4 regions of the Clostridium kluyveri DSM 555 genome follow, and region 2 is predicted to be linked to each of the others. Evidence: riboswitches for the same ligand, from Rfam matches in the RefSeq annotation. Region 2 holds a riboswitch; each other region holds the start of a gene.

Region 1 (2,209 bases), 520 kb from region 2:
GATTTAATTGATTCCAGACATACAGATCTTCAAAAAGCACTGGATTTTATCAATGGTGCTGTGGATATAGCCCCGATATATTATGTTACAGGCAATCATGAATCAAGAATCCACCAATACGAAAAATTGAAAAAACACATGGCAGAAACCGGAGTTATCACATTAAATAATAAAGGTACTACAATCAAATGGGGTGTAGATTCTATTCGGTTGTTAGGATTAGATGATCCATCCTTTACAACAAACTACAATTTATCTGGAAGAAATGCAGCCATAATTGATGCAAAATTGAAGACTATGAAAAATGAGAGCAGCCACTACACAATCTTGTTATCACATAGACCAGAATTGTTTCACGTGTATGCAGATAATAGAATTGATTTGGTTTTAAGTGGTCATGCTCATGGGGGACAGATACGTTTACCCCTTGTCGGGGGACTTTTTGCACCAAATCAAGGCTTCTTCCCCAAATATTCTGAGGGCCTATATGAAAAGAACCAAACTAAAATGGTGGTCAGCCGAGGCCTTGGAAACAGCCTCTTTCCTGTCCGAATCAATAATCGCCCCCAATTAGTTGTTATTACACTGGTATCACAGCAGGATTTGTAGAGGTATATTTTAATCTCCTTTAAATTTAAAAAAATATAAAAATATTTATTTTTCTATTGACAAACAGTATATATATCTGTTATCATTTTTTCAATTGAATACGGAACTTCTTATCCAGAGTGGCGAAGGGACTGGCCCTATGATGCCCAGCAACCTGAATGATTTTTCATCATTCAACGGTGCTAATTCCAGCAGGTATAAAACCTGAAAGATGAGAAGCATGAAGGAACTCTTCTTGTGACTTATCTTACAAGAAGAGTTTTTATTTTTAATTTTTCTTAAACTATTTGGAATAGGAAAGAAGTTTATAAATACTTTTAATCTATATATTATAAGAAGGAGAGATTTTTATGAATATTTTAATTGTAGGAGGGGACAGACTTGATAATATTAAAAATAAGCTGAACAAATGTGGAATTAATAAAGTTAATCACATTACAGGTAGAAAAAAAGGGGATAAGAAAATAGAAATCCCTAAAAATACGGATGTAGTATTAGTACTTACAGATTTTATAGGACACAGTATGACTGAGATAATAAAAAAACAATCTAAAAAAAATCATACTTTAATTATGTTTTCAAAACGTTCATGGATATGTATTGAAGAAAACATAAAAAACATATTTATTGATTAAAGGTTAAGTAAAACTAAAAGAATATTCCTAAAGTTCTTTTAATCTAAAACTCGTGGATTAATTTTATAATAAGGAGTGAAGCTAAAGTGTACGAACGGATGCTTAACAAACAAATAATTCCATCATTAAATGATATATATGAAACTATTGGAAAGGAAAGTATTTTATATCTTGAAAAACTACACCAATTTATGATTGATTCTTATGAACTATCAATCAGACTTAAATTTCGTTTTGGAAGTGACCATGGATGGTGTTATAAATATTGCCATAAAAATAAACATATATGTTATGTTTTCTTTGAAAAGGGTGCGTTTACTGTAATTATTCAAATTGGTGAAAATCAATTAAATAAGCTATACAATAAGTTGGATAGTTTATCTTTAGAAGATAAAGATGCATGGAAAAATCAATATTCCTATAGAATCTTAAGCAATAAAAATCTAGAGGATATAAAATCCATTATAGCTATAAAAATGAATTCCATTAAAAAGAAAGTTTCTTAAAATATATATGCATATATCCATGAGTTCATTACATGTTTTAATTGCACACATTTATTATTTTATGCAGATAAAACTCTATGTACTAAAAACCTTTATCATATTCCATCAATCTATTTTTAAAATACACTATTTTTAAATTACAGAACTGCGAAATTTCTCTTGCCGCCATGAAATTACTTCCTATAGCTTCAATTTGGTGGGCATCGGAACCTATAGTTATATATTTTCCACCCAGCTGGTTATATCTTTTATAGATGTTTATCATATTCTTTACTGATATGTTCTTATCAAGTCTTCGTGTATTTAACTCCAGACACTTGCCTTCTTTTATCACCTTATTTAATATTTCATCTATTATATCAGAAAATTCCCCGTAGTATATTTCCTTATCTTCAAACTTAGCATATCTTGCTATATAATCAATATGCCCTAGACTATCTATAAATTGAAATTTATCCA
Region 2 (2,209 bases):
AGGAGATGATGTAGGGCAAGTAGTAAGTGAATATAAAGATAAAGGCATACCTATAGTTTATGCAGAGACAGCAGGTTTTAAAGGAAGTAACTTTAAGGGTCATGAGTTAGTTATTGAAGCCATTATAAATCAGTTTGTAGGTGAAAAACCAGTAAAAAAAGAAATGGGATTAGTAAATGTGTGGTCTGTACTTCCCTATCAGGATACATTTTGGTGTGGAAATTTAAGCGAGGTAAAGAAATTACTTGAAGGAATAGGGCTAAAAGTGAATATACTTTTTGGTACAGAGTCCGGCGGCGTCAGTGAGTGGGAAACAATACCACAAGCACAGTTTAATTTAGTTTTATCACCTTGGGTGGGTTTAAATACTGCTAAATTATTAGAGAAAAAGTATGGTACTCCTTATTTGCATTATCCAATTTTGCCTATAGGTGCAAAGGAAACTAGTAAATTTTTAAGAACTGTGGGGGATTTTGCTAAGCTTGATAAAGAAAAGGCGGAAGCTTTTATAAATGAGGAAGAAGAGAGATTTTACTATTATATTGATAGATCAATAGACTTTTTTATAGAATTCAGATATAGTGTGGCAGATAGATTTTCTAATATAACAGATTCTTTTTATGCCCTTGGAATTAGTAAATTTTTAACCAATGAATTAGGTATTGTTCCAGGAGAACAATATATTACAGATGATACTCCTGAGCAATATAGAAAAAGCATAGAGCATGAATTTGAACATCTCTCAAATAGCACTTCTGCTAAAGTAATATTTGAAGTAGATGGAGGAAAAATACATCAAAGGTTGAGAAAATATGAATATGGCAATCATACTCCTCTGATTTTAGGGAGTTCATGGGATAGAGATATAGTGTCAGAATTAAATGGATTTGGAATAAATATATCTCTGCCAGTGAAGCATAGGTTAGTGCTAAATAGAACTTATGTGGGATATAACGGAGGATTAACTTTGACGGAGGATATATACAGTAATATACTGGAGACTTATAAATAGTGGTATATAAAATTTATGTAGCACAAATCTGATTTATTTACTAAAAAATTATTTCAATTTTATTGACATCGTAAAGTTTAATATAATATAATGAAACTTATATAGGTAATAATTCAAAAATTTAATGAATATCCTTATCAAGAGAAACTTAGGGAATGGCCCGATGAAGTTTCAGCAACCACATTTTAATTTTATGTAAGGTGCTAAGTCCATCAGAACATAGTTCTGGAAGATGAGGTAAAGAAAAAACCTTTAAGGTCGATTCTTTTATATCTTAATCATGATATACAACCCTCTTCTTGTTTGGAAGAGGGTTTTTGATTTTTATATTAATAAGATTGTATAAAAGGGGGTACAATATAAAAATGGAGAAAAAAATTGAAAGGAAAAATCAGATTTCGGAAGAATATATAAGAAAAATAATTGAGTCATTGAAAAATATAAGCTATGGATCAATAACTTTGGTAATTCAAGATGGGATAGTGATTCAAGTGGAAACTAAAGAAAAAATAAGACTTAAATAAAAGGGTATTTGTTGATTATCGTCTAAATAAAGAGTAAAATATAATCAGAAACAATGTTGAGCATTTAGGTCGGGTATTACCCTGTTTAATTGCCGGAGTAACTTTGTGGCTGATTTTTTTTATATTTAAATATGAGTCAAATACTCGGATTTAAAGGAGAGATAAAATGTCAAATAAATTATTAGAAATAAACAATTTAAAAGTAAAGGTTGAAGATAAAGAGATATTAAAGGGAGTAAACTTAGAAGTTGGTAAAGGTAAAGTTCATGCCATAATGGGGCCAAATGGTGCGGGAAAATCTACACTTGTAAATACTATTATGGGCCATCCTAAATATAATATGACAGCAGGAGATATAATATTTGAAGGAAAGTCTATCAGTGACTTAAAAGTAAATGAAAGGGCAAGGTGTGGAATCTTTATGTCTTTTCAATATCCACAGGAGATACCAGGTATAACTGTGGAAAATTTCTTAAGAAGCGCAAAAATCTCAGTTTCTAAAAAGAAAATAGGCATTTTGGCATTTAGAAAAATTTTGAAGGAAAAATTAGAACTTTTAAGAATAGATGAAAGTTATACTAGAAGATATTTAAATGTAGGATTTTCTGGTGGAGAAAAGAAAAAAAATGAAATACTTCAGATGGCGGTACTTGAACCAAAACTCGCTATGCTA
Region 3 (2,209 bases), 1.7 Mb from region 2:
GGTACGTCAGTCCATTTATCTGCAAAGAAGTCAACAGGGTTTTTTATAATACCATTTTTTATATCTAAAGGCCCCACAGATCCTACTCCAATTCCTAACAGTTTCATATGGCTTAAGTTTAGATTTGCATAAGCCCTGTTAATGATTTCCACTACTTTTTTTACAGTTTCACAAGGAGTATAGGAATCATCCATATTAAATAGTTCCTTATACAAAATTTCCATTTTTAAATTTGTAATAACTACCTGAGTATAGAGTATTGATATATCAATACCTATAATATAAAAATCATTTATATTTATATCATATAAAATTGGCCTTCTTCCGCCTGTAGATTCTCCTATACAACTCTCGACTATCATTTTACTTTTTTCTAAAGGTTCCATAACGTAATTTAATGTGGTCAATTTAATATCTGTCCTAGATGAAATTTTATTTTTAGATAAGCGTCCATTTTTCTGAAGTAAATTAAATATTTTTTTTTCTTCAAAGCTTAAACTTTTTAATGCATTGGAATTATCTTTCATGAGTACACCTCTTACACTTATAGAATTCAATAAATACTTCTTTCGTTTTTGGAAAAAGTATTTTGAAAAAATTTAATATAGTATCAAAAATATATTGTTTCTCTATTTTTTTTATAGATTTTTGACTTTTTATCCTATGTATTTATATGTGTTATCTGCACTGTAATAATTTTTAATAAATACTTTCTTCATTTTTGAAAAAAGTATTTTAAAAAATAATCACAATGTATTAATTAAAAAAAGCTAAATTTTAATCTTACAAATGTAAGATTAAAATTTAGCTTCCAGTTTTTCTGGTCAACTAAAACATGGTACATGCTTATTGATATATAATTCTATTAATTTTTATTTGGGATTTTCATATAAGATAAATCCCAATGAATTTAATATGTTTTAGTAATATTACGTAGTATTATAAATATATTTTTAAGTAATGTCAATACTTTTTTTATGTCTATTTTCCAATAAGTTTATTTTAGAGGCTAAGCTTATGCTTTTGTTATTTAATAATTGACACATTATAGTACAATTAGTATAATGTATTACGACGTGTAAAATATAAATAAAATGAAATTTAAAAAAATCAATAAACTAGGTTCTTATCAAGAGAGGCGGAGGGACTGGCCCTATGAAACCCAACAACCGGCATTTATTTCAATATGTATCGGTGTTAATTCCTGCAGAGTTAATTTATACTCTGAAAGATGAGAAAAGTGGCTGTTTTATAAAAGTTTGGGATATTAAAAGCTATTTTTCTTAAATAAGAAAAATAGCTTTTTTAATTATTTAAACCAATTGAAGGGAGGGCGTTTTATGAAATGATAAAAGTTAAAAATCTATACAAGAAGTTTAATGAGCTTACAGTTTTAAAGGGTATTAACCTAGAGATAAAAAAGGGGGAGGTTATTGCAATAATAGGCCCCTCTGGTACAGGTAAATCGACTTTGTTAAGATGCATAAATTATTTGGAAATTCCAGACAAGGGTACCATAGAAATAGGAAAATTAAAAATAGACTTTGAAAAAATAACTAAAAAGCAAATACATGAATTGAGGAAGCATACATCTATGGTATTTCAAAGTTATAATCTTTTTAACAATAAAACTGCATTAGAAAATATTATGGAACATTTAACTATATAAGATAGGGCAAAATGCTTATATTTAAGCATTTTGCCATCAATATAGTATTAAGAAATTTTGAACTTTGATATGATTTGGTTAAGCTTTACTGTACTATTTTTTAGGTATTGAACTTCTCCATGAACTTCATTTGATTTTTGTAATAATGTGGTTAGCTTTTGTACTATATCTTCAGTATTTTTTGAACCTTCAGCAGCAGCTGAGGATACTTTATCAATTTCTTCAAGCATGCTTTGTATGGATATAAATATATTTTTAGTATTTGAACTGAAATCAGCTATCATATTATGGATAGACTGAGCATCTTCATTGTATTGATTCATCATTTGAAGCATCAATTTATAATCTTTATCAATATCATTTTCCATAAACTTTAACATATCATTTGAATGGTGGGATAAGTCTTTTACTGAGCTAATTACATTTTTAGTTATATTTTGCATTTCATTAATAGTATTTTTTGAGTCATTCGCTAATTCACCTATTTCACTGGCAACTACGCCAAAACCTTTGCCTTCTTCTCCTGCCCTGACTGCTTCT
Region 4 (2,209 bases), 230 kb from region 2:
GGTGAAAAGAAAAAAGGATTAATTAATTTGTGGTTTGAGACACCTTTTTTTAATACAAATTGGCGTGGAGACTATCTGGAGATTGTAAGGATTTTAAAGAATGTAGGTTTTGAAGTAAATGTGCTTTTTGGACCACAAAGTGGTGGAACTAAAGAATGGAAGGAAATTCCTAAAGCGCAATTTAATCTTGTAATATCACCCTGGGTAGGAGTGAATATTGCCAAACATTTAGAAAAAAAATATGATCAGCCTTATTTGCATATTCCTGTAATACCTATTGGTGAGGAAGCTACTACTGCTTTTATAAGACAATTAATTGAATATGCAGGAATAGATGCTAAAAAATCAGAAGCGTTTATTGCAGAAGAAGCAGAATTATATTATTACTTTTTAGATTCTTTTTCACACTTTTTTGCAGAGTATTGGTATGGTTTGCCTTCTCGATTTGCTGTTGTAGGAGACAGTGCATATGCACTTGCCTATACAAAGTTTCTGTCAGATCAGATTGGACTTATACCTGTAAAGCAAATCATTACGGATAATCCGCCAGAGCAATTTAGAGAGAAAATAAGCAAGGAATTTAGGAATCTATCAGAAGGTGTATCTGTGGAAGTAGAATATATTGAAGATGGTTATCTTGCAGAAAGATCACTTTCAGAAGCCGATTTCGGTTCAGGAGTTCCATTGATATTAGGTTCAACATGGGAATCCGATGTAGCACGAGAAAAAAATGCATTACTAATAGAAATAGATCCGCCTTCTTCTGAGACAGTGGTACTGAATAGATGCCATATAGGATATAGAGGTGCCCTGCAGTTGATAGAGAGAATTTATACATCAACTGTAGGTGGAAAATAAAAAATAATAATTATGATAAATTAACTATTGACAAAAGAACTAAAAAATTGTATAGTACTATCAATAAGTAAAAGTACATTATGTGAATTAAAATTTAATATAAAACTTCTTATCAAGAGAGGCGGAGGGACTGGCCCTATGATGCCCGGCAACCTGAATGTTATTTGTTCAATGGTGCTAATTCCTGCGGGGTAACCTGAAAGATGAGATATTGAGAAAGAGTTAAGCTTCTTACATTTCATCTGTAAGAAGTTTTTTATTGTATAATATTAATTTCGATATCTTAGTTGACCAGACACACTGGAGACTAGGTAAACTGAATTTTATTCGGTTTACTTAGTCTCTTTTTATATTTAAGTTATGCAGAGAGGAGATAGAAAAACATGAGCATAGATTTTGCAAAAAGCGTAGAAGAGAGGACATTAACCCATCCCTGTTACAACTGTATTGCCCATAAATATGCAAGAATGCATATTCCTGTAGCGCCAAAGTGTAATGTAAGTTGTAATTTTTGTAATAGAAAATACGATTGTGTGAATGAGACTAGACCGGGTGTTACCAGTGAAGTTTTAACTCCCGAGAAAGCCAGAGATAAATTTAATATAGTAAAAGACAAAGTGAAAAATTTGACTGTGGTAGGTATAGCAGGCCCGGGAGATCCGCTGGCAAATTTTGAAGAAACTAAAAAATCTATAGAACTAATAAAAAAAGAGTCACCAAATATTACATTTTGCCTTTCAACCAATGGGTTGATGCTGCCTTTTTATGCAGATGAGATAATAAGACTGGGAGTAACTCATGTCACTATAACTATAAACGCAGTGGATCCTAAAATAGGCGCAAAGATATATAAATTTGTTAATTATTTAGGAAGTGTTCTTGAAGGAGAAGAGGCAGGAAATGTATTGTTAAATAATCAATTATCGGGTCTTAGGTATATTGCTCAAAAAGGTATAATATGCAAGGTAAATATTGTTATGATAAAGGGAATTAACAGCAGCCATATTCCAGAAGTAGTTAAAAAGGTTAAAGAATGTGGAGCATATATGACAAATATTATGCCTCTTATACCGGTTAAAGGTAGTGTGTTTGAAAATATGCCTACTGTAAGTGATCTGGAATTAAATCATATGAGGAAAAAATGCGAACTGGATTTAAAGCAGATGTATCATTGTAAACAGTGTAGAGCTGATGCAATAGGAACTTTAGAGAAGGATATATCTAGTGAATTTAGAAGTGATACTGAAGATGATTTTAAAGGGAAAAATATAGTTAAGCTTGACGGTAAAGAGAAAATTTATAAGGAGAGTAAGTATAGATTTGCAGTTGCAACTAAATCTGGTGTAAATGT

Evidence for each region. A riboswitch is a leader RNA that binds a small molecule or an ion and turns the genes downstream of it on or off. The one in region 2 is predicted to bind S-adenosylmethionine.
Region 1: linked by a shared signal. The riboswitch ahead of CKL_RS06435 (DUF2325 domain-containing protein) and the one ahead of CKL_RS19695 (YezD family protein) in region 2 are both predicted to bind S-adenosylmethionine.
Region 3: linked by a shared signal. The riboswitch ahead of CKL_RS14865 (ATP-binding cassette domain-containing protein) and the one ahead of CKL_RS19695 (YezD family protein) in region 2 are both predicted to bind S-adenosylmethionine.
Region 4: linked by a shared signal. The riboswitch ahead of nifB (nitrogenase cofactor biosynthesis protein NifB) and the one ahead of CKL_RS19695 (YezD family protein) in region 2 are both predicted to bind S-adenosylmethionine.

The regions. Positions count from the first base shown of each region.
Region 1 covers NC_009706.1:1,340,896-1,343,104, reverse strand. The annotation lists gene CKL_RS06440 (metallophosphoesterase) at 1-609, shown strand, start outside; SAM riboswitch class I at 717-827, shown strand; gene CKL_RS06435 (DUF2325 domain-containing protein) at 960-1,244, shown strand; gene CKL_RS06430 (DUF3788 domain-containing protein) at 1,343-1,750, shown strand; gene CKL_RS06425 (histidinol phosphate phosphatase) at 1,833-2,209, opposite strand, start outside.
Region 2 covers NC_009706.1:823,637-825,845, forward strand. The annotation lists gene CKL_RS04055 (nitrogenase component 1) at 1-1,012, shown strand, start outside; SAM riboswitch class I at 1,144-1,251, shown strand; gene CKL_RS19695 (YezD family protein) at 1,378-1,536, shown strand; gene sufC (Fe-S cluster assembly ATPase SufC) at 1,703-2,209, shown strand, end outside.
Region 3 covers NC_009706.1:3,103,141-3,105,349, reverse strand. The annotation lists gene CKL_RS14870 (ROK family transcriptional regulator) at 1-527, opposite strand, end outside; SAM riboswitch class I at 1,124-1,238, shown strand; partial or broken gene CKL_RS14865 (ATP-binding cassette domain-containing protein) at 1,346-1,666, shown strand; gene CKL_RS14860 (methyl-accepting chemotaxis protein) at 1,717-2,209, opposite strand, start outside.
Region 4 covers NC_009706.1:1,057,521-1,059,729, forward strand. The annotation lists gene CKL_RS05095 (nitrogenase component 1) at 1-858, shown strand, start outside; SAM riboswitch class I at 965-1,068, shown strand; gene nifB (nitrogenase cofactor biosynthesis protein NifB) at 1,242-2,209, shown strand, end outside.